Regions from separate parts of the Streptomyces sp. NBC_00414 genome, predicted to be linked through region 2. Evidence: riboswitches for the same ligand, from Rfam matches in the RefSeq annotation. Region 2 holds a riboswitch; the other holds the start of a gene.
The links. A riboswitch is a leader RNA that binds a small molecule or an ion and turns the genes downstream of it on or off. The one in region 2 is predicted to bind glycine.

Region 1 (15,919 bases), 5.0 Mb from region 2:
GTGGCGCTGCTGGCCAACATCTCCGTCGACTACTACGAACGGCTTGAGCAGAGCCGTGGGACGCACCCTTCACAGCCGATCCTGGCCGGGCTGGCCCGCGCGCTGCGGCTGTCGGCCGACGGACGGGACTACCTGTACCGCCTCGCCGGCTTCGAACCTCCGGCGGACCCCGCGGCGGACCGGTACGTGGAGCCGGGAATGATGTTCCTGCTCGACTCGCTCACGGCTGTACCCGCCCACGTGGTGGACGACCTCACCACCATCGTCGCGCAGAACCGTCTCAGCGCCACTCTGTTCGGCCCCTGGGCCCAGCGCACCGGCAGGCAGGCGAACGCGACTTGGCGATGGTTCACCGAACCGGACTCCCGGGCACAGGATTTCCTCGAAGAGGACGAGGCGACGGGTCAGGGATACGTCGCCAGTCTGCGTGCGGCGGCCGCCGCACGCAGACACGACAGCACGGTCACCCGGCTCATCACCGACCTGACGGCCAGGAGCCCTGAGTTCGCGTCGTACTGGGAAAAGATGGAGGTCGAGCCCAACAGATCGACGGCCAAGACCTTCCGGCACCCCGAACTCGGCCGTCTCGACCTGACCTGCGAGATCGTCCTGAGCGCGACGGCCGGCCACAGTCTGATCATTCTGCGACCCCAGCCCGGTACGGATACAGCGGACCGCCTGGCACGCCTCGCCACCCGGCCGGACGACAACTGAACGTCTGCCACGCGCAGTCCCGAACAGCCGGTACGACGTCGTCGCCGGCCCCTCTCCTCTCCCCTCGCCCCAACCCCCCATCAGGCATGAGCCGAACAGGCCACCGAAGCCTGCGCACTTCCGCGCGCCGCCCCAGCAGACCGCAAGCCCTCACACCGCGTACCTCAGCCCCCGGCCCCCAGCCAGCCAGCCAGCCAGCAAGAAGGAACCCCATGCCCACCGTCACCACCCCGCACGGCACCCTGCTCGGAGAACTCACCGGCGGTATCACCGCGTTCAAAGGCATCCCCTACGCCGCGGCCCCCTCCGGCCCGAACCGCTTCAGGCCGCCGCAGCCCGTCGAGAGCTGGCAGGGCATCCGCGACGCCCGCGCCTACGGGCCCACCGCGCCGAAGGGCCCGTACCCCGCCCCGCTCGACGAGATCATCCCCGAGGTGGATCTCCCCGGCGAGGACTGCCTCAACCTCAACGTCTGGACCCCCGACACGGCCGGGCATCGGCCGGTCCTGGTGTGGCTGCACGGCGGTGCCTTCACCAACGGCTCCGGGTCGGTCCCCCTCTACGACGGCAGCCGCTTCGCCCGCGACGGCGTCGTCTGCGTCACCATCAACTACCGCCTCGGCGCCGACGGTTTCCTCGCGATCGACGACGGCGACACCGCCAACCTCGGTCTGCTCGACCAGCTCGCCGCTCTGCACTGGGTGCGGGAGAACATCGCCGTGTTCGGCGGCGACCCCGCCAACGTCACCGTCTTCGGCGAGTCCGCCGGTGCCATGAGCATCGGTGCCCTGCTCGCCTCACCCCGGTCCGCCGGCCTCTTCCGCCGCGCCGCGCTGCAGAGCGGCGCCGCACACCACGCCATCAGCCCGGCCACCGCCAGACTTGTCGGGCACGGCCTGGCCGGGCTGCTCGGCGTCCCCCCGACCCGCCGCGCCATCGCCGACGTTCCGGCGGAGCGGCTCGTGCGGGGCGTGGAAGAACTGCGCGCCACCATCGCGGCCAACCCGGATCCGGTCCTGTGGGGCGAGATCGCGCAGAACATGATGCCCTTCGAACCGGTCGTCGACGGAGCCCTGCTCCCCGTAGCCCCCATCGAGGCCATCTCCTCCGGCGCCGGCGCCGATGTGGACATCCTGATCGGCACCAACAGCGACGAGTTCCGGCTCTTCCTCGTCCCCACCGGCGTACTCGACCACATAGGCGAGCCCCACCTGCGGGCCGCCGCCGCCGGTTACGGCCTGGACCCCGACGAGGCCACAGCGGCCTACCGCGCGGAGCGCCCGGACGCCTCTCCCGGTGAGCTGTTCGCCGCCCTGGTCACCGACTGGTTCTACCGCCTGCCCGCCATTCGTCTCGCGGAGCAGCGCTCCGGCGGGGCGGGCTCCACGTTCGTGTACGAGTTCGGCTGGCGGCCGCCGACCTTCGACGGCCGCCTCGGCGCCTGCCACACCCTCGAAATGCCCTTCGTCTTCGACCGTCTCGACGATCCGGCCATGAAGCCGCTGCTCGGCACCGAGCCGCCTCAGCACCTCGCGGACGCCATGCACAGCGCCTGGGTCTCCTTCGCGACCCACGGCGACCCCGGCTGGCCCGCGTACGACTCCGAGGACCGCACCACCATGCGCTTCGACACGGTCTCGAAGCCGCTCACCGACCCACGCCCGCGGCAGCGCACCCTGTGGGACGGACACAGGTGACGCCGTGCGGGGCAGGTCATGCCCCGCGGCGCACCCGGGTGCGGAAGTACCCGGGTGCGCCACTACGGCCTTCCCGCTAGTCCTCGTACGCGTCCAGCGGCGGGCAGGAACAGACCAGGTTCCGGTCGCCGTACGCCTGGTCGATCCGCCGCACCGGCGGCCAGTACTTGTCGGCGGCCGAGACCCCGGCCGGGAACACGGCCTCCTCGCGGCTGTAGGCGTGCTCCCACTCGCCGCCGAGCGCGGCAGCGGTGTGCGGCGCGTTGCGCAGCGGGTTGTCGTCCGCCGCCCACTCGCCCGAGCCGACCTTCTCGATCTCCGCGCGAATGGCGATCATCGCGTCGCAGAACCGGTCGAGTTCCGTGAGGTCCTCGCTCTCGGTGGGCTCGATCATCAGCGTGCCGGCCACCGGGAACGACATGGTCGGCGCGTGGAACCCGTAGTCGATGAACCGCTTGGCGACGTCGTCGACGCTCACACCGGTCGCCTTGGTCAGCGGCCGCAGGTCGATGATGCACTCGTGCGCCACCAGCCCGCCGGGACCGGTGTACAGGACCGGGTAGTGCGGCTCCAGACGCTTGGCCACGTAGTTGGCGCTGAGCACCGCGACCTGCGTGGCCCGCTTGAGGCCCTCCCCGCCCATGAGACGGACGTACGCCCACGAGATGGGCAGGATGCCCGCGGAACCCCAGGGCGCCGCGGAGACCGGGCCCACGCCCGTCTCCGGGCCCGCGGCGGGCTGCAGCGGGTGGTTCGGCAGGTGCGGCGCCAGGTGCTCGCGCACGCCGACCGGGCCGACGCCGGGGCCGCCGCCGCCGTGCGGGATGCAGAAGGTCTTGTGCAGGTTGAGGTGCGAGACGTCGCCGCCGAAGTGACCGGGCTTGGCGAGGCCGACCAGCGCGTTGAGGTTGGCGCCGTCGACGTAGACCTGACCGCCCGCCTCGTGCACCTGCGCGCAGATGTCGGCGACGTGCTCCTCGAACACGCCGTGCGTCGAGGGGTACGTGATCATCAGCACGGACAGCTCGTCACGGTACTGCTCGATCTTGGCACGCAGATCCTCGACGTCGATCTCGCCGTCGTCCGCGGTCTTGACGACGACGACCTTCATCCCTGCCATCACGGCACTAGCGGCGTTCGTGCCGTGCGCGGAGGACGGGATGAGACAGACGGTGCGCTGCTCGTCGCCGTTGGCCCGGTGGTAGCCGCGGACGGCCAGCAGACCGGCCAGCTCACCCTGCGAACCGGCGTTGGGCTGCAACGACACCTTGTCGTAGCCCGTGACCTCGGCGAGCCGCTCCTCCAGCTCACGGATGAGCGTCAGGTAGCCCTGCGCCTGCTCGGCGGGCGCGAAGGGGTGCAGCTGCCCGAACTCGGGCCAGGTGACCGGCTCCATCTCGGTGGTCGCGTTGAGCTTCATGGTGCACGAGCCGAGCGGGATCATGCCCCGGTCGAGCGCGTAGTCACGGTCGGCGAGGCGGCGCAGGTAGCGCAGCATCGCCGTCTCCGAGCGGTACTGGTGGAAGACCGGGTGCGCGAGGTACTCGTCGGTGCGCAGCAGCGGCTCCGGCAGCGTGTCCTGCGCGGTCCCGTCCAGTGCCGTCACATCGCCGTCGACTCCGAACGCCGACCAGACGACGCCCAGCTGGGCCCGCGTGGTCGTCTCGTCGCAGGAGAGGGACAGGTGGTCCGCGTCGACGAGGTGGAGGTTGACCCCGCCCTGGCGGGCGGCGGCGAGCGTCTCGGCGGCCCGGCCCGGCACCCGCACGGTGAGGGTGTCGAAGTACGCCTCGTGGACGACCTCGACACCGCCCGCCCTCAGACCCGCGGCGAGGATCGTGGCGTAGCGGTGGGTGCGCTGAGCGATGCCCTTCAGTCCCTCGGGGCCGTGGTAGACGGCGTACATCCCGGCCATCACGGCGAGCAGCACCTGAGCCGTGCAGATGTTGCTGGTCGCCTTCTCGCGGCGGATGTGCTGCTCCCGCGTCTGCAGGGCGAGGCGGTACGCCTTGTTGCCGTCCACGTCGACCGAGACGCCGACGAGCCGGCCGGGCAGGCTGCGCGCGAACTTCTCGCGCACCGCCATGTATCCGGCGTGCGGCCCGCCGAAGCCCATCGGCACACCGAAGCGCTGGGTCGTACCGACGGCGATGTCGGCGCCCAGCTCACCGGGCGAGGTGAGGAGCGTCAGGGCGAGCAGGTCGGCGGCGACGGTGACGACCGCGCCCAGCTCGTGCGCCCGGTCGACGACGGGCTTGAGGTCCCGCACGGCACCGGAGGCGCCGGGGTACTGGAGGAGTACGCCGTTGATCTCGCGCTCGGCCAGCTCGGCGGGGATGCCGTCGCTCAGGTCGGCGACGACGACCTCGACGCCGGTGGGCTCGGCACGGGTCTGGATCACGGCGATGGTCTGCGGCATGGTGTCCGCGTCGATGAGGAAGAGGCCCTTCTTGTTCTTCCCCATGCGCCGCGACAGCGCCATGGCCTCGGCGGCGGCCGTGCCCTCGTCGAGCAGCGAGGCGCCGGAGGTCGGCAGTCCGGTCAGGTCGGCGACCACGGTCTGGAAGTTCAGCAGGGCTTCCAGCCGCCCCTGCGAGATCTCGGGCTGATAGGGCGTGTACGCCGTGTACCAGGCCGGGCTCTCCATGACGTTGCGCAGAATGACGGGCGGCGTGAACGTCCCGTAGTAACCGAGCCCGATCATGGAGTCCAGCACCTGGTTGCGATCCGCCAGGGAGCGCAGCTCGGCCAGCACCTCGGCCTCGGTACGCGCACCCGGCAGTTCCAGCGCGTCGGCGTTCTTGATCACATCCGGCACCGCGGTGGCCGTCAGCTCGTCGAGCGAGCCGTACCCCACCTGCGCGAGCATCTTGGCGCGGGCCGCGGAGTCGGGCCCGATGTGACGCTGCTCGAAGGGGATTCCCTGTTCGAGCTCGGAGAGCGGAATACGTTGGGCGGTCATTACGGAGGCCTCCTGGTCTGACGACCTTCGAGGGGCACCACGATGTGGGTGCCCGAACGGCCTCCCCCTCTGTCATCTCAACCTGAGAGCTTCACCGGCTCGCCGTGAAGGCGCGCCGGCTTTCACCGTCGGTGAGAGCGGAGGCCCGTCGAACACTCGAACACCGCTCTGCTTTCCAGAGTGACCTCGTCCATGCGGTACGTGTGCCTGAGAGATTCCGGGGAGGATTTGCTCCTTCGGCGCCTCCGATGAAGCCTGGAGGACTCTCCCGCACGGGGTCAGCAGCCGTCGCCCAGCCTACCAGCGGGGTTCCCTCAAGTGGCCGCCCTCCTCAAAGTGCTCTTTCGTAGTGCTTACGGATGAGTTGCGAGCAGCTGGAGGGACCGTGCAGACCGACATCGATCCGCGCAACCTGATAGGCCGCAAGGCGTTCGACCGCAACGGCACGAAGATCGGCACCGTCGACGAGGTCTACCTCGACGACGCGACCGGTGCGCCGGAGTGGGCGGCCATACGCACCGGCCTGTTCAGCCGGGACGCCTTCGTCCCCCTGGAGCCCAGCAAGGTGGTCGACGACTCCCTGCACATCCCCTTCGAACGCTCCCTGATCAAGGACGCCCCCGACTTCGGAGTGGGCCGCCACCTCTCCCCCGAACAAGAACTGCAGCTCTACCACCACTACGGCCTGGACCTGGCCCCACCACCCCCCTTCCCGGACCACGACTTCGGCCACCTGGCAACCACAGAAGACCCCACCTGACACCCGCCCCACCTGGGGCCGCGGCCCTTTGGGGACGCGGCGATCGGCGCAATCCTCTCGCCCTCCAGGGGCGCGGGGAACGGCGCAATCTTTTAGGGGCGCGGGGAACTGCGCAACCAGCCACAACGGCCCCGCACCCACAAACGCACCCCCACCCCTACCCCTCCGCATCCATCGCCGAAGGCACCCGCGCAACCAGAGGCAACGGCTCAGCCACCTCCAACCCAGGATCATCGATACGAAACGTCTTCACCCGCCCCGGCAAGGAATCCGGCGTCTCGAACCGCACGGTGACCCTCCCCAGCCCACTCCCCTGCACCCACCCATGCCCGAACTCGGCATGCCGAACATCGTGCCCCGCCCGCCACTGCCGCTCCGCCGCAGGCTCCGGCACCTCGGGCACCCGCCCCGCCGCCGGCCCGACCGCCTCCCCAGCAACCTCCTCGACCGCCTCCGCCCCACCCCGCTCCGCCCCCTCGTCGACAACGACAGCGGCATCCTCAGCAGCCCGCTCCAGGGCCTGCTGCGCCTGGGCCTGCGCGAACAGATCCTCCTGCGTGTAGTCGGCAAGCCCCGAAACCCCGACCCCCAACAACCGCACACCCCCCGTGGTGTCCACCGCCTCCAGCAGCCGCGCGGCAGCCTCCCGCACCACCGAGGGGTCGTCCGTGGGCCCCCGCAACGTCTCCGACCGCGTCAGCGTCGAGAAGTCGTACCGCCGCACCTTCAGCACGATGGTCCGCCCCGACAGATGCGCCCCCCGCAACCGCTGGACACACCGGTCCGCAAGCCGCTGCACCTCCATCCGCACCCGCACCCGGTCATGGATGTCCACGTCGTACGTGTCCTCGACGGACACCGACTTGGTGTCCCGCTCGGCCACCACGGGCCGCTCGTCGCGGGCCAGCGCCATGGCGTACAGGGCGAGGCCGTGGGCCTTCCCCAGCAGCCGTACGAGCTCGTCCTCGCCCGCCTCGGCGATCTCCCCGACCGTGCTGATCCCGCCCCGCCGCAGATGGTCCCCCGTGGCGGGCCCCACGCCCGGCAGGATGCGCACCGACATGGGCGCGAGCAGGGCCCGCTCGGTGCCCGGCTCTATCAGCACGAGCCCGTCGGGCTTGGCCTGCTCGGAGGCGATCTTCGCGAGCATCTTGCAGGCCGCGAGACCCACGGATCCGGTGAGCCCCGTGACGGCCCGGATGTCGGCGCGCAGCTTCCTCCCGGCCAGCAGCGCGGACCGCTCGTCCCAGGCCGTCTCCCCGGCCTCCAGATCCACGAACGCCTCGTCCAGGCTCAGCGGCTCCACCAGCGGCGACAGCTCCCGCAGGAGCCCCATCACCTGCTCGCTGATCTGCCGGTAGAGCCCGAAGCGCGGTACGAGGTAGGCGGCGTTCGGTGCCAGGCGGCGGGCCTGCGCCATGGGCATCGCCGAATGCACCCCGAAGACCCGCGCCTCGTACGAACAGGTGGAGACCACGCCCCGCGGTCCGAGGCCCCCCACGATGACCGCCTTACCGCGCAGGCTCGGCTTGGACGCCTGCTCCGCCGAGGCGAAGAAGGCATCCATGTCGAGATGCAGGATCGTGGGCGCGGTTCTCACATGTCCGATGCTGCCCTACGCCACTGACAATGCCCCTGCACACCGCCCGCGAGACGGTGCGGGACCGCACGCCGACCGGCCTGACCACCGGGCCGCGGGGGACCTCCACGGCCGGCTCAGACCGCCCGGTTGCGCCGCCGAGCCAGCTCGTCCGTGGGGTTGGCCCCGACGAGCGTCTCACCCGTGTCGACACGCTCCCCGTGCAGCTGTGAGAGCGCGCTCTCCACGTCCCGCCACACCACGCCCACGGCGATGCCGAAGATGCCCTGACCGCCCTGGAGAAGGGCGTGGACCTCGTCGGGCGAGGAGCATTCGTAGACCGTCGCGCCGTCGCTCATCAGCGTCATCCGCTCCAGGTCGCAGGATCCCCGCTCCTTGAGGTGCTGGACCGTGGTGCGGATGTTCTGCAGCGAGACCCCCGTGTCGAGGAACCGCTTGACGATCTTCAGGACGACCACGTCCCGGAAGCTGTAGAGCCGCTGTGTCCCCGACCCGTAGGCGGGCCGCACGCTGGGCTCGACCAGCCCGGTCCGCGCCCAGTAGTCCAACTGCCGATAGGTGATCCCCGCGGCCGCGCAGGCCGTGGGCCCGCGATAACCGATCTCCTCGGACGCCACCTCGTCGTCCCCCGGCACCACCGTCGGCCGCTGTACGTGATCGGCCGCGCTGCTGTGAAGCGGGTACGGGCCGCTGTCCCCCAGACCGCGTCCGGGAGCACCCCCAGCCGTACCGTCGCCGCTGCTTCTCACGCCGACCTCCGTCCTTGAACTGCCTTCTCGACGGTAGGCAGTCACCAGGGGCTCGTCAACGATCGCCACACTCGGCACGCCGGGTGATAATCACCCTGAGAGTGGTTTCCCGTACCCCATCGCGGGGAAAGGCTAGCCGAATGCTCTCGGGACGACCGCCGCACGGCCCGTCGTGCGACGGCCCCGGAGGGTCACCGACCGGCTTCTCACGCCGTCACTGGCTGTTGGTCCCGAAGTCCTCGGGCGAGATCTGGTCGAGGAACTCGCGGAACTTCTCCACCTCGTCCTCCTGCTCGTCCGGGATCGCGATGCCGGCGTCGTCCAGGACGCCGTCGCTGCCGTAGATGGGCGTCCCGGTGCGCAGCGCCAGCGCTATGGCGTCGGACGGCCGCGCGCTGACCTCGACTCCGCTGGCGAACACCAGCTCCGCGTAGAAGACACCCTCCCGCAGGTCGGTGATGCGCACTTCGGTCAGCTCCTGGCCGACGGCCTCCAGCACGTCCTTGAACAGGTCGTGGGTCAGCGGTCGCGCGGGGGCCATGCCCTGCTGCGCGAAGGCGATCGCCGTCGCCTCCCCCGGCCCGATCCAGATGGGGAGGTAACGGTCGCCTCCCACTTCACGCAGGAGCACGATCGGTTGGTTGGAGGGCATTTCGACCCGGACACCTACGACGTCGAGCTCGTTCACACAGCAACCCTAGGCCGTGCCCGGCACCTTTGGGTAGTCGAGCACGGAATGGGTGCCCTATCCCACGTTCCGCGCGGGCCGCCGGGTCAGGGCAGCCGCACCCCGAGGGCCGACTGGACCAGGGCGGCGTGCAGCTTCACCGCGAGTCCCGCCAGCTCCTTGGTGCGCGCTTGTGCGTGTGCCCTGGTCTGCGGGTTGCGATGGAGCCGCAGGGGTGCCACGACCTGATCCACCAGCCCCGCCTCGCGGTCGGCTGCGGCCTTCACGGCGCGCAGATGCCGTGGCTCGATCCCGAACCGCCCGAGTTCCAGGACCAGTCCGGCGACGGTCACCGCCTCGGCGTCGTACACCCCGTCCAGCACCGGGGTGATGAGTCCGTACGACTCCCACTCGTCGAGCTCCTGCTCACCGATCTCGGCGGCGGCCAGCAACTCGTCCCGTCCGATCCGGGCCACGGTGGGCTCCTCCGGATCGCTCGGTGCCTCACCGTCGCGCTGACGCCCCACGGAGGGCAGCGGGACAGCCTCTCCGCGTCCCATGGCGTCCAGGTGTTCCCGGATGACCTTCAGCGGCAGATAGTGGTCCCGCTGCATCCTCAGGACGTGCCCGAGACGCTCTATGTCGCCGGCGCTGAACTTGCGGTACCCGGACGGGGTCCGCTGCGGCTCGATGAGGCCCTCGGACTCCAGGAACCGGATCTTGGAGACAGTGACCTCGGGGAACTCGTCACGCAGCACGTTCAGCACCGTGCCGATGCTCATCAGCCCGTGGTCCGTGGCGGCGGCGCCGTGTCCGGCACCGCCGCTCGGTGTTCGAAGCATGGACCTTCCCTGGGGGTCTCCCCGGACAAAGTCTGGGGGAGGGTCAGATGCCCCGCTGGCTCGCGTAGAAGACCAGCCGGTACTTGCCGATCTGCACCTCGTCACCGTTCGACAGGGGAACCCGGTCGATCCGCTCCCGGTTGACGTACGTGCCGTTGAGGCTGCCGACGTCCGCCACCGTGAACGAACCGTCGGGCTCACGGCGGAACTCCACATGGCGGCGCGACACGGTCACGTCGTCCAGGAAGATGTCGCTCTGCGGATGACGGCCGGCCGTGGTCAGATCGCCGTCCAGCAGGAAGCGGCTGCCCGAGTTGGGCCCCCGCCGCACCACCAGGAGCGCCGAGCCGAGCGGCAGGGCGTCGACGGCGGCCTGCGCCTCGGGAGACAGCATCGGCATCTGCGTCTGGCCGGTGGCCTCGGCGTCGTAGGCCTCAAGGCCGGAGATGGAGATCGTCGAAGTGGTCTCCGACGGGCGCTCCGGGGTCGCCCCGGCCCGCAACGGCGCACCACAGTTCGAGCAGAAGCGGCTCGCTTCCGCGTTGCGGTTACCGCACCTCGTACACACCAGGGCCGACATGGACGGATCCTCCTGCCGCGGCTGCCCCGCCGGGGTATTGGACGCGTACGGGTCGGAGCCGAAACCTCCACCCGCACCTGAGGTTGACGGATCTCCGAAACCTATGCGCCCCGACTGGGCAGGGTCAACAGACGGCGCGCCCTGACCACCGGAAATGTCACCGCCCGGCCCACCGACCTCGTCCCGGAACAACGGGCGGTCTCCCTGTCCCTCGGCGTCCGAGGGCCGCGGTGCACGGTGCCGGGCAGTGGCGTTGTCGCTGCCCTCTCGTGCGCTCTTGCCGAACAACTTCGCAAACAACTTCACGGGCGATTCCCCTTGACCGAAACAGACCCGCCCGTGGGGCAGGACGAACCCTGATTGCACACACCGGTCGAGCCGGACACCCTCACAACGTCCGTATCCACCAGACAGTTTCCACCACGCACCACCCATTCGGTGCGCCGACCCCCCGCAACCTCATGCCCTGGAGCAGCTGCCTCCAAGCGCCCCCGGCTCATTGGGAGGACGACCGAGCGTAGTCAGGCCGCTTCGCCGGTCGCAAGGCGTCCACGACGATCTTGTCCGAGCGTTCCACCGTGACAGTGGCCTGCTCCTTCTCCAAAGTCTGCACCACTCCGCCAGGGATGTTGAGCGCCGGTTCGAGGTCCTGAGGCTTGCCGATGACCTTGAAACGATACGGGGAGCTGATCTTGTTCCCGTCCACGGCGACTCCCCCGCTCTCATCCGTCAGATAGGTGCCCGCGACGATCCGTACACCATTGACCTGGATCGCCTCCGCGCCGGCCGCCCGGAGCTCCTGGACCGCGTCGAGCAGCATGTCGGCCTCGACCGTCCCCTTCCCGTCGTCGATCGTCAGTGTGATGCCGGGGCCCTGCGCCGCCACGGTGCCCGCCAGAATGCCGAGTTGCTTCTCCTTCTCGACCGTCTGCTTGCGGGCCTCCTCGGCCTGGTCCGAGCTGTTCTCCAGTTCGGTGCGCTGATCCTCCAGCCCCTGCTTCTCCTCTTCCAGACGCTGTGTACGGTCATCGAGTTCATCGAGGATGCGTACGAGGTCCTCCTGACGTGCGCCGCGCAGGGCGCCGTCGTCGTCGCTGTTGGAGGCCACCTGGACGGCCAGGCCGAAGCCGAGGCCGAACAGCAGAAGCGCGACGATGAGTTGCGCACGGGACACCCGCGGCGGCCACAGGCCCATCACGAGCCGCTGACGGCCGGTAGGGGCGGCGGGCCCGCTCGGCTCCGGCTCGGCCTGGGGCGGCCGGGGCTCCGCCGCGTTCTCCGGAGCCTTTGCCGCCACTTCTTCGGGCAGTTCCTCGCGCAGCGGGTTCTCGGGGGTCCCCGGCGTCTCGTCCTTGCTGCTCATCGCCGTCACGCCCGGAAGACGTGCCGGCGGATCGCCGCGGCGTTGGAGAAGATGCGAATGCCCAGGACGACCACGACGCCCGTGGACAACTGCGCGCCCACGCCCAACTTGTCGCCCAGGAAGACGATCAGCGCGGCCACCACCACGTTGGACAGGAACGACACCACGAAGACCTTGTCGTCGAAGATGCCGTCGAGCATCGCCCGCAGACCTCCGAACACGGCGTCGAGCGCCGCGACGACGGCGATCGGAAGATAGGGCTCGACCATCGCCGGCACCTCGGGCCGGACCAACAATCCAGCCACGACTCCCACGACGAGGCCCAGTACGGCGATCACGATGTGCCTTTCTCTGTGCTCGGTTCTGCTGTTCGTACGATCACACTCGGTGCTGCGGGCAGCCGGACCTCGTCCTCGGCGGAAATACTGGTCCTGATCCCGAAGTTCTCCTGCAGAGCGTGCAGATACTGCCCGTCCCCGCTGTTCTGGAACTTGGTGCTCAGCCGGTCCCCGTCCCCCACGGCCAACACCGTGTACGGCGGCACCAACGGCTTGTTGTCGACCAGTATCGCGTCACCCGCGGCCCTGATCGCGGACAGGGCGGTCAACCGCTGTCCGTTGATCGTGACGGCCTCGGCGCCCGACTCCCAGAGCCCGTTGACGACACGCTGCATGTCGCGGTCGCGTACGCGTCCGGTGTCCGAGAAGCCCGATGTCTCACGCGCGTCCCCGTCACCGGCGTGGTCGGCTTCCTTCGCGTCGTCCACGACGAGTTTCACACCGGGCCCGTGCACTTCGAGCGCACCGGACAGGATGCCCAACAGCTCGCCCTGGTCACCGCCGTGCTTCTTCAATGCCTCGCGCTGCCGGGCGCCCACGTCGTCGCGGAGCTCGTCGATGGCGTCCTCAAGGTCCTCGGCCGCCGACGTCTCGCTGTCGATGCGGTCGATGAGTTCCTCGCGCTCCTTGGCGACGACCGGGGCCGCTATCCGCGCCTGCGCCGCGCCCACTGTCACCAGAAGTGCCGCGAGCACCAGACCGGCCGCCAGACCGAGCTTCGCCGGCAGCGTCTTGGGCATCCCGCCCGTACCTTCGGCCTTCCGCCGGGCAGCGGCCTCGGCATACCCCTCGTCGAGACTGTGGTCCATGACGTTGGTGAGCAGCGACATGGACGCGTCCGGGCGCGAGGGGCGCGTGGGGGTGCTCCGAACGGGGGGCTGCTGCGGCATGCCGCACATCGTCGCACGTCGCGACCTGTAGCTCCGAACGGCCCCACCGACGTGCCGGACGGGCCCCTTTGAGGGAACCGTCCGGCACGCGCGGGTACTGCTCAGCGACCTGCGCTGTCCACCACCGACGACCACTCGTCGAGCAGTGCCTGCGCCGACGCGTCGTCGGGCCCCTCGGCCCACAGATGGGTGACCGCCTCCGCCGGATCGGGCAGAACCATCACCCAGCGTCCGTCGGTCTCCACGACACGCACACCGTCGGTCGTGTCCACGAACCGGTCACCGGCCGCTTCCACGACGCGCCGCATCACCAGGCCCTTGACCGCCCAGGGAGTCGCGAGATCGCGCTTGAGGACGTGAGCCCGCGGAATGCGCGCGTCGATCTGACTGAGCGTGAGCTGCGTCCGTGCCACCAGACCGATGAGCCGGACGAAGGCCGCCGTGCCGTCGAAGACACTGCTGAACTCCGGCACGATGAACCCACCGCGCCCGTCGCCTCCGAAGATCGTCGACTCCTCGCGCCCGACGCGCGTCAGATCGTCCGGGGACGTCATCGTCCAGTCGACCTGCGTCCCGTGGTACGCCGCCACCTGCTCGGCGATCCTCGTGGTGGTCACCGGCAACGCCACACGTCCGCTGCGCCGTTCGGCCGCCACCAGATCGAGCATGACCAGCAGCGCCCGGTCGTCCTCGATGATCCGGCCCTTCTCGTCGACGAGCGACAGCCGCTCGCCCACCGGGTCGAACCGCACTCCGAACGCGGCCCGGGCGGAAGCCACGATCTCGCCGAGCCGGACCATCCCGGACCGGCGGGTGTCCGCCGTCTCCGTGGGGCGCGACTCGTCGAGCCCCGGGTTGATGGTCAGCGCGTCGACCCCGAGCTTGCCCAACAGGCTCGGCAGCACCAGTCCGGCACTGCCGTTGGACGCGTCCACGACCACCTTCAGCCCGGAGTCGGCGATCCCGGTCGTGTCGATGTTCCTGAGCAGGGAGCCGGTGTACGAGTCGAACACGCTGGCCGGGAAATGCAGATCGCCGATCTCACCGGGGAACGCACGCCGGTACTCCTGCCGCGCGAACACCCGGTCGAGCTTGCGCTGGCTGCCCTGCGACAGGTCCGCGCCGTTTCCGTCGAAGAACATGATGTCGACCGAGTCGGGAACTCCGGGCGTCGTACGGATCATGATCCCGCCCGCGCTGCCCCGCGCGGTCTGCTGCCGCGCCACCGGGAGCGGCACGTTCTCCAGGTCCCGTACGTCCATGGCGCTGGCCTGCAGAGCCGAGATGACGGCCCTCTTGAGCGCGCGGGCGCCCCTGGAGTGGTCACGGGCCGTCGTGACGGTGGAACCCTTCTTGAGGGTCGTCGCGTACGCCCCCGCCAGGCGCACCGCGAGCTCGGGCGTGATCTCCACGTTGAGGATCCCGGACACCCCACGGGCTCCGAAGAGATGCGCCTGGCCCCGGGACTCCCAGATGACCGACGTATTGACGAAGGCGCCGGCCTCGATCGTCTTGAACGGATATACCCGCACATTGCCCTGGACGATCGATTCCTCGCCGACGAGGCACTCGTCCCCGATGACGGCGCCGTCCTCGATACGCGCCGCGCGCATGATGTCGGTGTTCTTGCCGATGACACAGCCACGCAGATTGCTGTGCTGACCGATGTACACGTTGTCGTGCAGTACGGCCTTGTGCAGGAACGCCCCGGTTTTCACGACGACGTTGGAGCCCACCACGGTGTGCTCACGGATTTCGACGTCGGCCTCGACCTTGGCGTAGTCCCCGATGTAGAGCGGGCCCCGCAGCACCGCGTCGGGGTGGACCTCGGCGCCTTCGGCGACCCAGACTCCGGGCGATATCTCGAAGCCGTCCAGCTCGACGTCGACCTTGCCCTCAAGGACATCGGCCTGTGCCTTCACATAACTCTCGTGCGTGCCGACGTCCTCCCAGTAGCCCTCGGCGACATAGCCGTAGATCGGCTTGCCCTCCTTCATGAGCTGAGGGAAGACATCGCCCGACCAGTCGACGGAGACATCGGCCTCGACGTAGTCGAAGACTTCGGGCTCCATTACATAGATGCCCGTATTCACCGTGTCCGAGAAGACCTGGCCCCAGGTCGGCTTCTCAAGAAAGCGCTCGACCTTGCCCTCGTCATCGACAATGGTGATGCCGAATTCCAGAGGATTGGGAACGCGGGTCAAACAGACCGTGACCAGCCCACCCTTTTCCTTGTGGAAGTTGATGAGATCGGTGAGGTCGAAGTCGGTCAGAGCATCGCCTGAGATCACGAGGAACGTATCGTCCTTCAGTGCCTCCTCGGCGTTCTTGACACTGCCGGCAGTACCGAGTGGCTTCTCCTCGTTGGCATAGGTGAGCTCCATACCGAGCTCTTCACCGTCACCGAAGTAGTTCTTGACCAGCGAGGCCAGGAACTGGACAGTGACGACGGTTTCGTTGAGCCCATGCCGCTTGAGCAGCCGTAGCACGTGCTCCATGATCGGGCGATTGGCCACAGGCAGGAGCGGCTTGGGCATGCTTGAGGTCATGGGGCGAAGGCGTGTGCCTTCGCCTCCGGCCATCACGACGGCCTTCATGTCGGAAGCGTCCTCCTTGAAGAGACGGTCTAGCCGACTTCACCCGTCAGATTGTCCCGCACATTCTCGTTGCGGGCCATCCAGAGACCTCTACGGCCGCCCATTGGGCGAGCTCAGTCGGCCATGGTTGTCCGCACGAACAAGGCGGCGGACCTGAACC
Region 2 (15,919 bases):
CTCGTGACCGCGTGCGGCGGAGGAGGGGACTCGGACTCCGGGTCCGGCGGTGACAAGGGTAAGGATTCGGACCAGGCGGACACCAAGGTCTCGCAGGCGGTCGTGACCATAGCTCCCAAGGACGGGGCGGGCGCCGTCAGGACCAGCGGCGCACTGAAGGTGACGGCCGCCAAGGGCAAGCTCACCGAGGTCACGGTCGAGGACGACAAGGGCACTCCGGTCGAGGGCAGGATCACCGACGGGGGCGCCAGCTGGACGCCCGCCGGTCATCTCGCCGCGTCCACCAAGTACAAGGTCCACGCGGTGGCCAAGGACTCCGCGGGCCGGCAGGCCGCCGAGGAGTCCGCCTTCACCACGCTGACCCCGAAGAACACGTTCGTCGGCACCTTCACGCCGGAGGACGGTTCCAAGGTCGGCGTCGGGATGCCCTTCTCGGTGCGCTTCACGCGGGGCATCACACACCCCGAGGACGTCGAGAAGGCGATCAGGATAAAGACCGAGCCCGCGGTCGACGTCCAGGGCCACTGGTTCGGCAACGACCGCCTCGACTTCCGTCCCGAGGAGTACTGGAAGTCCGGTACGAAGGTCACCGTCACCCTGAACCTCGACGGTGTCGAGGGCCGGCCGGGTGTCTACGGCGAGCAGGCCAAGACCGTGAAGTTCACGATCGGCCGCAGCCAGGTCTCCACCGTCGACGTCAAGACCAAGAAGATGACCGTCAAGCGGGACGGCAAGGTCATCAAGACCATCCCGGTCACGACGGGCAAGGCGGGTTACGAGACCTGGAACGGCCAGATGGTCATCAGCGAGCGCCTCAGGGTGACCCGCATGAACGGCGAGACGGTCGGCTACGGCGGCGAGTACGACATCAAGGACGTGCCGGACGCGATGCGCCTGTCCAACTCGGGCACGTTCATCCACGGCAACTACTGGGGCGGCGACGCCTTCGGCAACTACAACGCCAGCCACGGCTGCATCGGCCTGCGCGACCAGCGCGGCGGCGGTGACCGGGGAGCCCCGGCCGCGTGGTTCTTCGACCGCTCGATCGTCGGCGACGTGGTGATCGTGAAGAACTCCAACGACCGGATCATCGACCCGGACAACGGGCTCAACGGCTGGAACATGTCGTGGAAGAAGTGGACGGCCTGACCCGCCGGCCCACTCTCTGACACCGTACGGCCCCGGTGTGCTCCGCTGTGACGGAGCACACCGGGGCCGTTCCCGTTAGCCTTCGTTAACCTCCTCTCATGACTGTGCATCTCGAAGTCGCCGAAGGTGTCGGCACGATCCGCCTCGACCGTCCGCCCATGAACGCGCTGGACGTCGCCACGCAGGACCGGCTCAAGGAACTCGCCGAGGAGGCCACCCGCCGCGAGGACGTCCGCGCGGTGATCCTCTACGGCGGCGAGAAGGTGTTCGCGGCGGGCGCCGACATCAAGGAGATGCAGGCCATGGACCATGCGGCGATGGTCGTACGCTCCCGGGCCCTGCAGGACTCCTTCACCGCCGTGACCCGCATCCCCAAGCCGGTCGTCGCCGCGGTCACCGGCTACGCGCTGGGCGGCGGCTGCGAGCTGGCGCTGTGCGCAGACTTCAGGATCGCCGCGGACAACGCCAAGCTGGGCCAGCCGGAGATCCTCCTCGGACTGATCCCGGGCGCCGGCGGCACCCAGCGCCTGTCCCGCCTCATCGGCCCCTCCCGCGCGAAGGACCTCATCTTCACCGGCCGGATGGTCAAGGCCGACGAGGCCCTGACGCTCGGACTGGTGGACCGGGTCGTACCGGCCGCCGACGTGTACACCGAGGCGCACGCGTGGGCCGCGAAACTCGCCCAGGGACCGGCGCTCGCGCTGCGCGCCGCCAAGGAGTCGGTCGACGCGGGCCTGGAGACGGACATCGAGACCGGCCTCACGATCGAACGCAACTGGTTCGCCGGACTGTTCGCGACGGAGGACCGGGAGCGGGGGATGCGGAGCTTCGTGGAGGAGGGCCCGGGCAAGGCGAAGTTCCTCTGAACCACCCTCTGAAAGTCGCCCGGACCCCTTGCTGTTGACGCGGTGTATCACCCGCGCCCGTCGAGGTTCCCTCGAAGGAGCGGTTTATCCGAGCCTTAACGCAGCCTTAAGGGTTCCTTGTCGGGGGCCGCGGGCGATTGCCGTCGGCGAGCCCTTTCTCGCAGGCCAGTTGGGCTGTGGAGGCCATCGGAATGCCGATGGCATATGTCGATCGGGCGATGCGGAACAATTGGTTCCGGGGGGCGGATTCCTCCGGAACGCCCCCGGAAGGGCCCCTCCGGGGGTCATGATGGGGGCATGGCGGGGCTGGAGGGTATCGAACAGCCGCGGCGGCACGGGAGTGCGACCGCGGCGCGCTGGTCGCCTGCTGTCGAGGACGAACGCGCGCTGAAGGCGCTGGAACTGTTCGGCAATCCCACCGAGGCCGAGGTACCGCTGCCGTCCCGGCCGGAATCCGCCGCCACGGCGCGCCGGCTCACCCAGGTCGTGGTGCTGCGCCAGTGGGGCCTCTCGCCGAAGATGACCGAGGACGCCGTGTTGCTCGTGTCGGAACTCGTGGGCAATGCCGTGCGGCATACCGGGGCGCGGGTCTTCGGGCTCCGTATGCGGCGCCGACGGGGGTGGATCCGGGTCGAGATCCGGGATCCCTCGCGGGGGTTGCCCTGTCTGATGCCGGTGCAGGACATGGACGTCAGCGGTCGCGGACTCTTCCTCGTGGACAAACTGTCCGACCGCTGGGGGGTCGACCTCCTCCCGCGAGGCAAGACGACCTGGTTCGAAATGCGCGTATCGGACCGCTAGGCCTTTTCCCTCGCCCCCGCCGCCCCTACCCGTCGTCACGTACTCGGGGGCGCTGCCCCCGAACCCCTCGTCCTCAAACGCCGGACGGGCTGAAAACGTATTCAGCCCGTCCGGCGTTTGAGGACGAGCGCGCAGCGCGATACCGGGGGCGAGGGGCGCAGCCCCATGCAGTGACGGGAAGGGCAGGGGCGGCGGGGGCGAGGGAATCCCCGCGGCAACCCCGTCGACGGACACGCCGCCATACGAGTGAGGGTCCGCCCGCGGAACACAACACGCCGAGATCGTGCTCCCATGATCACAACCCGCTGGAAGCGCCACGCCGCCGCCCTCGCCTTCACCCTGACGGCAGTAATCACCACCTCCGCCGCGACACCCCCCACCGAAACCCCGACGAAGTCGGCCGCCGCCCCCGCCTGCCCCCAGTACGCGGACCCCGTCCACGCCGCCGCCGACCACCGCGTGGACGTGGACCGCATCACCCCCGCCCCCGCCTGGCGCACAAGCTGCGGCACGCTCTACCGCAGCGACGGCCGCGGCCCGGCGGTCGTCTTCGAGCAGGGCTTCCTCCCGAAGGACGTCGTCAACGGCCAGTACGACATCGAGCAGTACGTCCTGGTCAACCAGCCCTCCCCGTACGTCTCCACGAGCTACGACCACGACCTCTACAAGACGTGGTGGAAGAGCGGCTACAACTACTACATCGACGCCCCGGGCGGCGTGGACGTCAACAAGACCATCGGCGACACCCACAAGTGGGCCGACCAGGTCGAGGTCGCCTTCCCGGGCGGTATCGCGCGGCAGTACATCATCGGCGTCTGCCCCGTCGACAAGAAGACCAAGACCGAGATCATGAGCGACTGCGAGAGCAACCCGCACTACGAGCCCTGGCACTGAGCAGCGCCTCCGCACCCACGGGCCGGTAACCGGCCGCCAGGAACGCCCGCAGACTGCGGGCGTTCCCCGGGGCGAGCTGGGCCCAGACCGGCTCCCCGCCGGCCAACTGCCGGGCCGCCCGCGCGAGTTCACGGCCGAGCCCCCGGTGCCGTACGCCCTCGTCCACCTCGACGGCCACCTCAAGCCGCCCCGCGACCCCGAGGCCCAGGACGAGCACACCCCCGTCGGCGGCCCACACGCGCACCTCGTCACGGTGCGTGCGAGCCCGTACGACCCGGTGATGGTCCCGGTCCGTGACCTCCGTCAGCGCGAGAGAGGGTTCGCCCGGGAGGGGCGCGGCGACGGCCAGCAGGTCGATCGTGTCGTTCGTACGCCCCGTGCGGTCCATGAGAGCCGCGAGGAACCGGGGGTTCATCGCCGCGGCCAGCGCGTCGCAGTCGACCCGCTCCAGCGTCGCGTGCACCCAGTCGGGATCCTCGTCCGTGAAGACGACGGAGTGCGCGGTGAAGGCGAGGACACCGGCGTCCCGGTGGGAGTGCTGACGCACCACGGTGACGGAGCCGTCCGCCGGCGGGAAGTCGTCCCGGGCCGCCGCGTCGAGAATGTCCCGCAAACTCTCGGCCACGCGCCCACTCCTCCGTTTCGACGCCTTGACGCCTCGACTCCTCGACTCCTTGAGTCTGCACCCACTCGAAGGCCCGGCCTCCGGAGGGGTACCGGGCCGCTGCCCGCGCACCCCGAGGAGTTCGCGTAGGTGGTCGCCGCGTCGCGTGCCGGGACGGAACGTTAATCTGACCTCGTCAGTGAAGCACCACGAAGGGGCGGGTCCGGTGGCGGACATCGAGGAAGCACGCAAGGCGTTCGAGCGCATCGACGTGGACGGGGACGGCTACATCACCGCCGCCGAGTTCAAGAAGGCCCTGGCCCAGGGTGGGGACTGGAACGTCACCGAGTCGGTGGCCGAGGCCGTCATCGGCGCCCAGGACCTCAACGGCGACAAGCTGCTCTCGTTCGACGAGTTCTGGGCCCACGTCAACAGGTGACCTGAGCGGCAGGGGCGCCCACCGGTTCGCGGAGGGCGCCCTTTCGTCGTGTTCGCCCATCCGAGTGGGGATCGGAATAGCCCGGTATGGCCCGCGGTTGGTATATCGCGCCAGGAGTCCCCCACCCCCTCGAAGGGCGAGTCCAACATGAAGATCGGCATCATCGGAGCAGGGAACATCGGCGGCAACCTCACCCGGCGGCTCACCGAACTCGGGCACGACGTGTACGTCGCCAACTCCCGCGGCCCGCAGACGCTCACCGCGCTGGCGGAGGAGACCGGAGCCACGCCCGTCACCGTCGAGGAGGCCCCCAGGGGCGCCGAGATCGTCGTCGTCACGATCCCCCTGAAGGCGGTCCCCGCCCTGCCGTCCGGACTGCTGGACCAGGCGGCCGACGGGGTGACCGTCATCGACACCGGCAACTACTACCCGAAGCAGCGGGACGGCAGGATCGACGAGATCGAGGACGGGGGTCTGACGGAGTCGCGCTGGACGGCCCGGCAGCTCGGCCACACCGTCGTCAAGGCGTTCAACGGCACCTACGCCCAGGACATCCTCGACCGTCCCCGCCCGGCCGGTGCCCCGGACCGCGTCGCCCTGCCGGTGGCGGCCGACGACGCCACCGCCAAGCAGGTCGTACGCGCCCTCATCGACGAACTCGGCTTCGACACCGTGGACGCGGGCGGCCTCGACGACTCCTGGCGCCAGCAGCCCGGTACCCCCGTCTACGGCCTGCGGGAAGGCGTCGAGGCGGTGAAGAAGGCGCTGGCCGAGGCGCCGCGGGAACGTACGCCGGACTTCACCGCGTAACCCGTTCGCCCACCGCTCAGACGATCTCCAGCGGCAGGTGCGGCCCGGCAGGCAGTTCGACCTCGACGGGGTCGCCGGGCCGCACCAGGCCGCCCGTGACGACCACGCTCATGATCCCGGACCTGAACCGGGCCTTCCCGTCCTCGTCCCGCCCCACCACCTGCCTCATGAGGCCCTTCTGGAAGGTGTCGATCTGCGCACAGGGATTGCGCAGGCCGGTGACCTCCACCACGGCCTCGTCGCCGAGGCGCAGCAGGGTCCCGGTCGGCAGCCCCAGCAGATCGATGCCCCGGGTGGTGACGTTCTCCCCGAGCTCCCCGGCCGCGACCTCGAACCCGGCTCCCCGGACCTCGTCGAACAGTTCCTCGTGGATGAGATGCACCTGCCGCAGATTCGGCTGCGAGGGATCCTTCCGCATCCGGAACCGGTGCTTGACGGTGACCCCGGCATGCACGTCCCCCTCGACCCCGAGCCCCGCGAGCAGCGTGATGCTCTCCCGGTTCGGCTTGGTGAACGAGTACGCCCCATTACTGCTGACCGCAGCGACACTCCCACCCATGCTGTGCAGCTCCCCTCGTCCTCGCGGTTGCCGTCGAACCGCAGGACAGAGCCTAAGCCGGGGCTCGTACACCGGTTCTCAGCGGGTGCAGATCGCCTGCGACACCATCCCGCCGTCGGGCGTCGCGGTCATGGAGGTGCTCGCCCGGTCGAGCTGGGACGGCGCGTACACCTCCTGCAGGAAGGAATTGCCGGAATCGGTGGGGCTGCCCCCGCCACCCAGCCCGTGCACCCGCGTTCCGGACGGGCATTCGGCGACGGCGTTGTCCACGTTCCGTACGGTCGCCACGGTGACCGCGGGAACGGTGCTGCAGATTCCGAGAACGCGCACCTGGATGGACCCGGGATGATCCCCTCGGCCCCGGACCGTGGCGACAGCGGCATCACGCGAGCCGGTCGAGCGGAACAGCTGAAGGCCCACATGGTGATCGGGGAAAGCGGCAGCGCCGGTGCCGATCACCCGCTTTCCGGCCGGGCACCTGACGCGGGCGGTCGCGAAACCTATGTCCGAGGAGATGGCGGAGACCAGCTGATGGCCCGGCAGCGAGGCGGCGGGCGCGCAGAGCGCGTACGCCTCCAGCCACCAGCCCGCACTGAATCCGGTACTCGGCTCACTGGCCGTGGCGCGGAAGTAGTCGCGCTGCAGGAGGAGGTCACGCCCCGGTTCCGCCCCGGTCAGAGCCACGATCCCGTGACCGTGGTCGAAGGCCCATCCACCGCCGCCGACCACCCGGTGGCCCGCGGGGCATTGCGCGCTCTTGCTCTTGCGCGCCTCCGAATTGTCGGGAGTCGGTCCGGAAGTCACCCTGACCAGTCCAGGAACAGCGGCCACGGGTGCCGATCGCGGCACCTGATCCACCGACAGGCCGGAAATCATCAGCAATGCCATGACGGCGGCGGCGCAATACCGTCCTTTCGCATGTCGCATCGGATGTGCCCCCTGGTGAACGCCCCGTTCGACTCCCGCCCCGAAGCGGGCCGCGGTCGGCATTCGGTGCGCGGCTTCTGTCGAGAGTCTCGCCGTTCACGAGGAGAGTCCACCCGTCAGGCGTTCTCGGCCCATTCGCGCAGGGCGGCCTTGCTGGAGAAATCGGCGACGTTCTTGTCCAGCGGGTCGTCGGTGTGCTGGTGGAAACGCCACTTGGCCTGGATGCGGGGCTTGCCCGCCGTCACGTAGTCGGCGATCCAGAGACCGTCACCGGCGTACGAGGTCGTGTCCACATTGAGCCAGTAATTCCGATTGCAGTACAAGATGACCCGGTTGTTGGGCCGCAGTTCCCGCACCTTGCGGATGAAGCGGTCCTTCTCGGCGTTGCTGGCGTGGGTGCCCTCGCCCGTCGTCTCCCAGTCCACGGCGAGGATGTCGCCGGCCTTCTCCGGGGCCTTGCTGACGAAGTACTCGGCCTGCGCTGTGAGGTTGCCGGGCCACAGGAAGTGATAGAAACCGACCACGCAACCGGCGTCCCTGGCCCGCTTGGTCTGCGCGCTCAGTTTCGGGTTGACGTACGTGCGGCCTTCGGTGGCCTTGACGAAGACGAAGGACAGGCCTTCGGTGCTGTACGAGGACGACTGGTAGGCGCTTACGTCGATACCGCGCAGCATGTGCGAACTCCTTGGTGCGTGGGGGCCGGAAGCACGACTGTGCCTCCTGGGGCCTGTGGGGGGCCAACATCCTTTGGACGTACCCCACTTGGCCCGCCCTACCCGCACGCCCGCCGACCCCCGGGAGGTCACGCCGGAGCATGCGCCGACGTACGAGCCCCGGAGCTCAGCACTCGATGATGTTCACCGCGAGCCCGCCCCGCGCCGTCTCCTTGTACTTGACGGACATGTCGGCGCCCGTCTCCTTCATCGTCTTGATGACCTTGTCGAGGGACACCTTGTGGGAGCCGTCGCCGCGCATGGCCATCTTCGCCGCCGTCACGGCCTTGACCGCGGCCATGCCGTTGCGCTCGATGCAGGGGATCTGGACGAGGCCGCCGACCGGGTCGCAGGTGAGGCCGAGGTTGTGCTCCATGCCGATCTCGGCGGCGTTCTCGACCTGTTCGGGAGAGCCGCCGAGCACCTCGGCGAGGGCGCCGGCCGCCATCGAGCAGGCCGAGCCGACCTCGCCCTGGCAGCCGACCTCGGCGCCCGAGATGGAGGCGTTCTCCTTGAAGAGCATGCCGATGGCGCCCGCGGCGAGCAGGAAGCGTACGACGCCGTCCTCCTTCTCGGCCTCCGAGGCGGAGGCGCCGGCGACGAAGTTCACGTAGTAGTGCAGGACCGACGGGATGATGCCCGCGGCGCCGTTCGTGGGGGCTGTCACCACGCGGCCGCCCGCCGCGTTCTCCTCGTTCACGGCCATCGCGTACAGGGTGATCCACTCCATCGCGTGGGCCAGCGGGTCGCCCTCGGCGCGCAGTTGGCGGGCCGACATGGCCGCGCGGCGGCGGACCCGCAGGCCGCCCGGCAGGATGCCCTCGCGGGACATGCCGCGCGACACGCACGCCTGCATCACGCGCCAGATGGCGAGGAGCCCTTCGCGGATCTCCTCCTCGGTGCGCCAGGCCCGCTCGTTCTCCAGCATCAGCGCGGAGATGGACAGGCCCGTCTCCTTCGCCAGCCGCAGCAGCTCGTCGCCCGTACGGAAGGGGTATTTCAGGACTGTGTCGTCCAGCTTGATGCGGTCCGCGCCCACCGCGTCCTCGTCGACGACGAAGCCGCCGCCCACCGAGTAGTACGTCTTCGACAGCACCTCGGCGCCCGAGGCGTCGTACGCCCACAGGGTCATGCCGTTCGCGTGGTAGGGCAGCGTCTTGCGGCGGTGCAGCACCAGGTCGTCGTCGAAGGAGAAGCCGATCTCGTGCTCGCCGAGCAGGTCGAGGCGGCCCGAGGATCTGATCTTCTCGACGCGGGCGTCGGCGCCCTCGACGTCCACGGTGCGGGGCGAGGCGCCCTCCAGGCCGAGCAGTACCGCCTTGGGGGTCCCGTGGCCGTGCCCGGTCGCGCCGAGCGAGCCGTACAGCTCTGCGCGGACCGCGGTCACGGGGGCCAGCAGGTCCTCGTTGCGCAGGCGGTGCGCGAACATGCTCGCCGCGCGCATCGGGCCGACCGTGTGGGAGCTGGACGGGCCTATGCCGATCGAGAACAGGTCGAAGACCGAGATGGCCACGGGAACTCCTCAAAGCGGGGTGAAGCGGGGTACGGCAGGGGTGGGGCGGGGTGTGGCCCGGGTGCGGCACGCGTCTGACGGGGTACCGCGCACCTTCCAGTGTGCGCGGTACCCCGCGAAACGGGACTACTTGCCCAGACCGGGGTACAGCGGGTGCTTTTCGGCCAGGGCGGTCACGCGGGCCTTGAGCGCCGCCGCGTCGAAGACCGGCTTGAGGGTCTCGGCGATGACGTCCGCGACCTCGGTGAAGTCCTCGGCCGTGAAGCCGCGGGTGGCGAGGGCGGGCGTGCCGATCCGCAGGCCCGACGTCACCATCGGCGGCCGGGGGTCGTTCGGGACGGCGTTGCGGTTGACCGTGATGCCGACCTCGTGGAGCCGGTCCTCGGCCTGCTGCCCGTCCAGCTCGGACTCGCGCAGGTCGACCAGGATCAGGTGCACGTCCGTGCCGCCGGAGAGCACGTTCACCCCGGCCTCGCGGGCGTCGGCCGCCGTCAGCCGCTCGGCGAGGATCCGCGCGCCCTCGATCGTGCGCTGCTGGCGCTCCTTGAACTCCTCCGTGGCGGCGACCTTGAAGGAGACGGCCTTGGCCGCGATCATGTGCTCCAGGGGGCCGCCCTGGAAGCCCGGGAAGACGGACGAGTTCAGCTTCTTCGCGAAGGCCTTCCTGGCGAGGATGATCCCGCCGCGGGGCCCGCCGAGTGTCTTGTGCGTGGTGGAGGTGACCACGTCCGCGTGCTCCACCGGGTTGGGGTGGAGACCCGCCGCGACCAGGCCCGCGAAGTGCGCCATGTCGACCCACAGATAGGCCTCGACCTCGTCCGCGATCCGGCGGAACTCGGCGAAGTCCAGCTGCCGGGGGTACGCCGACCAGCCCGCGATGATCACCTTGGGGCGGTGCTCCTTGGCGAGCCGCTCGACCTCGGCCATGTCGACCAGGCCGGCGTCGTCCACGTGGTAAGCGACCACATTGAACTGCTTGCCGGAGAAGTTCAGCCGCATCCCGTGGGTCAGGTGGCCGCCGTGGGCGAGGTCCAGACCGAGGATGGTGTCGCCGGGCTGGGCCAGCGCGAAGAGCGCGGCCTGGTTGGCGGAGGCGCCCGAGTGCGGCTGCACGTTGGCGTACTCGGCGCCGAACAGCTCCTTGACGCGGTCGATGGCGATCTGCTCGGCGACGTCGACGTGCTCACAGCCGCCGTAGTAGCGGCGGCCGGGGTAGCCCTCGGCGTACTTGTTGGTGAGGACCGAGCCCTGGGCCTCCATGACCGCGACCGGGGCGAAGTTCTCCGAGGCGATCATCTCGAGGGTGGACTGCTGACGGTGCAGCTCGGCGTCGAGGGCGGCGGCGACGTCCGGGTCGAGTTCGTGCAGGGGCGTGTTCAGAAGCGACATCGGTGCGGAGTCCTTATTCGGAGCCGGAGAATTCGGTGTACTCGGCGGCGGAGAGCAGGTCCTTCGGCTCGTCCGCCACCCGTACCTTGAAGAGCCAGCCGCCCTCGAAGGGAGCGGTGTTCACCAGCGCGGGGTCGTCCACGACGTCCTGGTTGATCTCGGTGATCTCACCGGAGACGGGCGAGTACAGGTCGCTCACCGACTTGGTCGACTCCAGCTCGCCGCAGGTCTCGCCCGCGGTCACCGCGGCACCGACCTCCGGGAGCTGGACGTACACCACGTCACCGAGCGCGTTGGCCGCGTGCTCCGTGATGCCGACCGTCGAGACGCCGTCCTCGGCGCCCGACAGCCACTCGTGCTCCTTGCTGTAGCGCAGCTCTTGGGGGTTGCTCATGGCCTGAATTCTCCTGTACGCGGGGAGTGCTGATGCGGGGGAACGCTGGTGAGCTGGGTGGATGTGCCCAGAGTCACTTGTGTCGGTCGCGGACCATGGTTCACGTCCGGTGCTCGCGGACCGGTACCGATGATGCTTCTGACGCGTGCGGACAGTGTTACTTCTGACGCTTGTAGAACGGCAGAGCCACGACCTCGTACGGCTCGTGACTGCCCCGGATGTCCACGCCGACACCGGTGGTGCCGGGCGCGGAGTGCGCGGCGTCGACGTAGGCCATCGCGATCGGCTTGCCGAGCGTCGGCGAGGGCGCGCCGGAGGTGACCTCGCCGACGACCTTGCCGTTGGCGACCACGGGGTACCCGGCGCGCGGGACCCGGCGGCCCTCGGCGACCAGGCCGACGAGCACCCGCGGGGGATTCTCCAGGGCACGCGCGGCGGCCGCGGAGAGCGCCTCGCGTCCCACGAAGTCGCCCTCCTTCTCGAACTTCACGACCCGGCCGAGCCCGGCGTCGAACGGCGTGAGCGAGGTGCTCAGCTCGTGCCCGTACAGCGGCATGCCCGCCTCCAGGCGCAGGGTGTCCCGGCAGGAGAGCCCACAGGGGGCGAGTCCGGCCGCGGTTCCGGCGTCGGTCAGCGCCTGCCACAGCTTCTCGGCGTCGGCCGGGGCCACGAACAGCTCGAAGCCGTCCTCGCCGGTGTAGCCGGTGCGCGCGATCAGGGCGGGGACGCCGGCGACCGTGCCGGGCAGGCCCGCGTAGTACTTCAGGCCGTCCAGGTCGGCGTCGGTGAGGGACTTCAGGATGCCGGAGGACTCGGGCCCCTGTACGGCCAGCAGGGCGTACGCGTCCCGGTCGTCGCGCACCTCGGCGTCGAAGCCCTCGGCGCGCTCGGTGACGGCGTCCAGGACCACCTGGGCGTTGGAGGCGTTCGCCACGACCATGTACTCGCTGTCGGCGAGGCGGTAGACGATCAGGTCGTCGAGGATGCCCCCGTCGGCCCGGCAGATCATGGTGTAGCGGGCGCGGCCGGTCTTCACGCCCCCGATGTTGCCGACCAGCGCGAAGTCCAGCAGCGCGGCGGCCTGCGGGCCGCTCACCGTGATCTCCCCCATGTGCGAGAGATCGAAGAGACCGGCCCGGGTGCGGACGGCGAGGTGCTCGTCGCGCTCGGATCCGTAGCGCAGCGGCATGTCCCAGCCGGCGAAGTCGGTCATCGTCGCGCCCAGCGAGCGATGCAGGGCATCGAGCGCGGTACGGCGCGGTTCAACGGGGGTGTTGCTGCTCATCGGCGGGGCTCCCAAGGCATGACGGCGAGGTCGTTCCTCCCCATCTGTCATCGGAACCTGAGAGGTTCGCCGTGTCCACCGGTGAATACGGGGGTCACTGACTTGCACCTTGGGTGGGGCCGACGCCCTGGCTGTCAGGGGGCGGCCCGCTTTTCAGATGTGCCTCGTCCGCGCGGTAACGGGGGCCTGAGAGATTCAAGGGAGGGACTTGCTCCTTCGGCGCCCGGGCACTCGTACACCTGCGTGTACATGTACCCGGAACTCTCCCGCGCGGATTCAAGCGGCCGGTATGCAGTTGGCGGGCACATCATTGCACGCCCCCGGCTCCGGGAGGGGGCCGAGCAGTGACCGGACGGGGGTCAGGGGTGTTCACAGTGATCTGTGACGGGGCTGTGGCAGGACAAGAACAGAAACGGGGGGACCAGCGCATTACCTTCTCTTTACACTCGACGGAGATGGGTCTGCCGACCCCATGGGGAGGACGATCAGGGTGAACAGGACCACGGCGTACGCGACCGGCACGGGCATCGCGCTGCCCAAGCAGCCACCCGCACCGGCCAGGGAGGCGTGCGACCCGATGGTGACGCCCGTCGTCCGCGATCTGCGGGCCCGCTCGGGACACAGCCCGCACGGTCTGCGCTTCGGAGGGGCCGACCTGGTGGTGGTCACGGGCCTGCCGGGCAGCGGCAAGTCGACCCTGATGCGCCGGGCGGTCACCGGCCGCCGCATCGACTCGCAGGACACCCGCGACCGCTGGGACGAGCGCCTCGCCCGTTTCCTGCCGTACGCGGTCTACCGGCCCCTCGTCCGCGCCGCGCACTACGCGGGCCTGCGCCGGGCCCTGCGCTCCGGGGAGGGCGTCGTCGTGCACGACTGCGGTACGCAGGCCTGGGTGCGCAGCTGGCTCGCCCGGGACGCCCGGCGCCGCGGGGGCACCCTGCACCTGCTCCTGCTGGACGTCGATCCCGGGACGGCGCTCGACGGCCAGCGCGAGCGCGGCCGGGGCGTCTCGCGGTACGCGTTCGCCCGGCACCGCGGCGCGGTCGCCCGGCTGCTGCGGTCCGTGGAGAAGGGCGACCTCCCGGAGGGCTGCGGTTCCGCGGTGCTCGTCGACCGTGCCGCGGCGGACGTGCTGCGGCGCATCGATTTCGGCGACTGACGGCGACTAACCTCGTCAACCGCACACGGCGGTTGGAGCAGGCGGTGGAGATGGACTTCCAGGCACAGGACATTCCGGCACAGGCGCACCCCCACATGGGTTGGCCCGGCAACGAGTTGGAGGAGGTGCTCGCCGCGTCCCTGGGACTCCCTCCGTCGCCCTCGACGGGGGCCCGGGTCGTGGAGACCCTCGGACGCGGCTTCATCTGGGTGCCGCTGCCCGAGGGGGGCGGCCCGCACAGCGGCCCGCTCGACCTGCCCACGATCGAGCTGGGCGGGCAGGCGTACGTGCCGGTCTTCACCTCGGAGCAGCAGTTCCGCCAGGTCGTCGGCGACCGCATGGCGTACACCGTGGCGCCCGCCGTGGAGTTCGCGCGCGGTCTGCCGCCCCAGGTCGGGATCGCGCTGAACCCGGACGGCACGGTGGGGATGCCGGTTCCCCCGCTCGCCGTCGCCGAGCTGTGCCGGGCCGGCCGGACCGAGCTGGACGGGCCCGCGAGCGGCGGCCGGGTCCGGCTGTTCCAGCCCGACTGGCAGGACGACCCGGTGGACTTCCTGGCCGCGGCCTCGGCGGAGTTCGACGCGACCGGCGTGGTGGCGAGCGCCCGGCGCTGTCTGGCGAGCATCGAGGGCGGCGACACGGTGATGTTCGTCGGCGTGGAGGCGACCCACTGGGACGAGAACGCGCGCACGCTCCCGCTGGACGCCCTGGGCCGCGCCCTCGGCCGGGTCCCGCTGCCCCACCCGGTGAGCCTGGTCTTCCTGGACGTGGCCCAGGACCCGGTGGGCGACTGGCTCCGCGCCCGGGTGCGGCCCTTCTACACCCACGCTTTCTGAGGTGGGCGCGTCCCGAAAGGGGCGCGGGGCTGTTTCGATGTGCGGCTCCGCCGCGGGGCGCGGCCGGCCACACACAACCCGCGCACGACGCATCACACACGGTCCCGAGCTCAGAACACCAAACCCGGCGGAGCGCAACGGTGCTGTCGGGATCGCCGCTTAAGCTGGTTTCATGGCTCGGTCGGGGTGGTGCGATGTTCAAGTGAACATGGCACCTCGTCGAATTGGAACCGTATGTCAGTGATGTCGCGAAGGGGCGGTAGAAGGTGAGCGCGTCGGGCACGGCCGCGGCCGGGCAGGTCGAGCACATGCTGCGCCAAGTGACGCCCGGGCGTTACGACGCCTACGAGGCGCTCCTTCGCGCTCTCGCGACCCCGCCGTCCGGTCAGGTGTGGATGCTGCTCTGGCACGGCCAGTCGGGCTCGCCCGACGCCCAGTACGGGAACATGGAGGTCGACGGCTTCGGCTACGCGCCCTGTGTGACCTCCGCCCAGGAGCTCTCGGCCAGCGGCTGGAACCGTTCGTACGAGGTGGTCGACGGGCTCGACGTGGCCCGCACCCTCTACCCCGACCACTACGGCCTCTGGCTGAATCCGCACGCGCCGGGCGGCGGCGTCGGCATCCCCTGGCTCGACCTGCGGCGCATCGCCACCGGTCTGGAGCGGCAGCCCGCGGGTCCGCTGCGGCTGTCCGAGCCGGGCATCGAGATCCCGCAGTTCTACGCCCTGCTCACGCAGAACGCGCACCGGACCGCCGCCGTCCGCTCGCTGCGCCGCGCCTGGGTGCAGCCCGCGCTCGGAGCCCCGTATCTCGCCATCGGGCTCGATGTGTACGACACCAGTCCACCGGCCGTGGACTCGGTGCGGGCGATGATGCAGCAGTCGATCGGGGCGGTGCCGGACGGTCTGCCGGTGTCGACCGTCGCGATGTCGGACGAGTACGACCCGGTGGCCCTGTGGCTGCGCGCCAACGCGCGGCCGTTCTACGACCGGGAGGCGCACGCGGCTCCCGTCCAGGCGCCGGCGGCGGGCGGTTACGGGTTCCCCGGCACGTACTGAGATGATCTGGACGGACGGCGTCCATCCCTCCGGGTGGCCGCAGTCCGTCAGGTGGAGTCCACCCAGTGGAGCATCCGCTCTCACACCCGTACCGCCGCTGGGCGGAATGTCCCGATCTACGCGGGTAAATGAGCTGCGGGGCCCCTTTCGCCCCAAGTGTCATGTGTCCGACCCCCGTTACCCGGCGTTCGGATAACGGAACCCTCCTGACGGCATCACGGTTGCGCATCCATTCGCCTTCAAGTCTGGCTTCAGATCACCGAGGCGTTGAAGACTCCCGGTCCAGGGGGTTTAAACCTTCTGTATGTACGAAGGACTGATCACGCCGCTACCGCGGCAAGCGTGGGCCGGCTACCGCCGGTTGAGAGGGGTCCCTGCCAGATGACGGCACCATTGCACGAGCCGACGGCCGAAGCCGCACCGAGCGCGGCCGACGAGGCGGCGCTCATTGCCGGCTCCGCCGAGGCGAAGGCGGTACAAGGGCGTTCCCTCGGCCGCATCGCCTGGGAGCGCCTGAAGCGCG

Region 1: another riboswitch for glycine. It lies ahead of gcvP (aminomethyl-transferring glycine dehydrogenase); the one in region 2 lies ahead of gcvT (glycine cleavage system aminomethyltransferase GcvT).

Annotation. Positions count from the first base shown of each region.
Region 1 covers NZ_CP107935.1:8,460,902-8,476,820, reverse strand. Annotated here, with positions in the region: gene OHS59_RS36870 (helix-turn-helix transcriptional regulator) at 1-714, shown strand, start outside; gene OHS59_RS36865 (carboxylesterase/lipase family protein) at 927-2,411, shown strand; gene gcvP (aminomethyl-transferring glycine dehydrogenase) at 2,488-5,373, opposite strand; glycine riboswitch at 5,559-5,654, opposite strand; gene OHS59_RS36855 (PRC-barrel domain-containing protein) at 5,759-6,133, shown strand; gene OHS59_RS36850 (DNA polymerase IV) at 6,291-7,733, opposite strand; gene OHS59_RS36845 (MerR family transcriptional regulator) at 7,850-8,482, opposite strand; gene OHS59_RS36840 (bifunctional nuclease family protein) at 8,697-9,170, opposite strand; gene ftsR (transcriptional regulator FtsR) at 9,257-9,991, opposite strand; gene OHS59_RS36830 (FHA domain-containing protein) at 10,035-11,006, opposite strand; gene OHS59_RS36825 (DUF881 domain-containing protein) at 11,068-11,934, opposite strand; gene OHS59_RS36820 (small basic family protein) at 11,940-12,272, opposite strand; gene OHS59_RS36815 (DUF881 domain-containing protein) at 12,269-13,171, opposite strand; gene OHS59_RS36810 (mannose-1-phosphate guanyltransferase) at 13,264-15,759, opposite strand; gene OHS59_RS36805 (CDP-alcohol phosphatidyltransferase family protein) at 15,850-15,919, opposite strand, start outside.
Region 2 covers NZ_CP107935.1:3,420,545-3,436,463, reverse strand. Annotated here, with positions in the region: gene OHS59_RS14600 (L,D-transpeptidase) at 1-1,149, shown strand, start outside; gene OHS59_RS14595 (enoyl-CoA hydratase/isomerase family protein) at 1,248-2,015, shown strand; partial or broken gene OHS59_RS14590 (ATP-binding protein) at 2,207-2,816, shown strand; gene OHS59_RS14585 (ADP-ribosyltransferase) at 3,108-3,710, shown strand; gene OHS59_RS14580 (GNAT family N-acetyltransferase) at 3,664-4,335, opposite strand; gene OHS59_RS14575 (EF-hand domain-containing protein) at 4,541-4,753, shown strand; gene OHS59_RS14570 (NADPH-dependent F420 reductase) at 4,856-5,563, shown strand; gene OHS59_RS14565 (MOSC domain-containing protein) at 5,580-6,122, opposite strand; gene OHS59_RS14560 (hypothetical protein) at 6,201-6,926, opposite strand; gene OHS59_RS14555 (glycoside hydrolase family 25 protein) at 7,166-7,723, opposite strand; gene OHS59_RS14550 (L-serine ammonia-lyase) at 7,890-9,275, opposite strand; gene glyA (serine hydroxymethyltransferase) at 9,402-10,664, opposite strand; gene gcvH (glycine cleavage system protein GcvH) at 10,678-11,058, opposite strand; gene gcvT (glycine cleavage system aminomethyltransferase GcvT) at 11,216-12,343, opposite strand; glycine riboswitch at 12,507-12,622, opposite strand; gene OHS59_RS14530 (AAA family ATPase) at 12,816-13,502, shown strand; gene OHS59_RS14525 (enhanced serine sensitivity protein SseB) at 13,553-14,338, shown strand; gene OHS59_RS14520 (enhanced serine sensitivity protein SseB C-terminal domain-containing protein) at 14,605-15,396, shown strand; gene OHS59_RS14515 (ABC transporter permease) at 15,778-15,919, shown strand, end outside.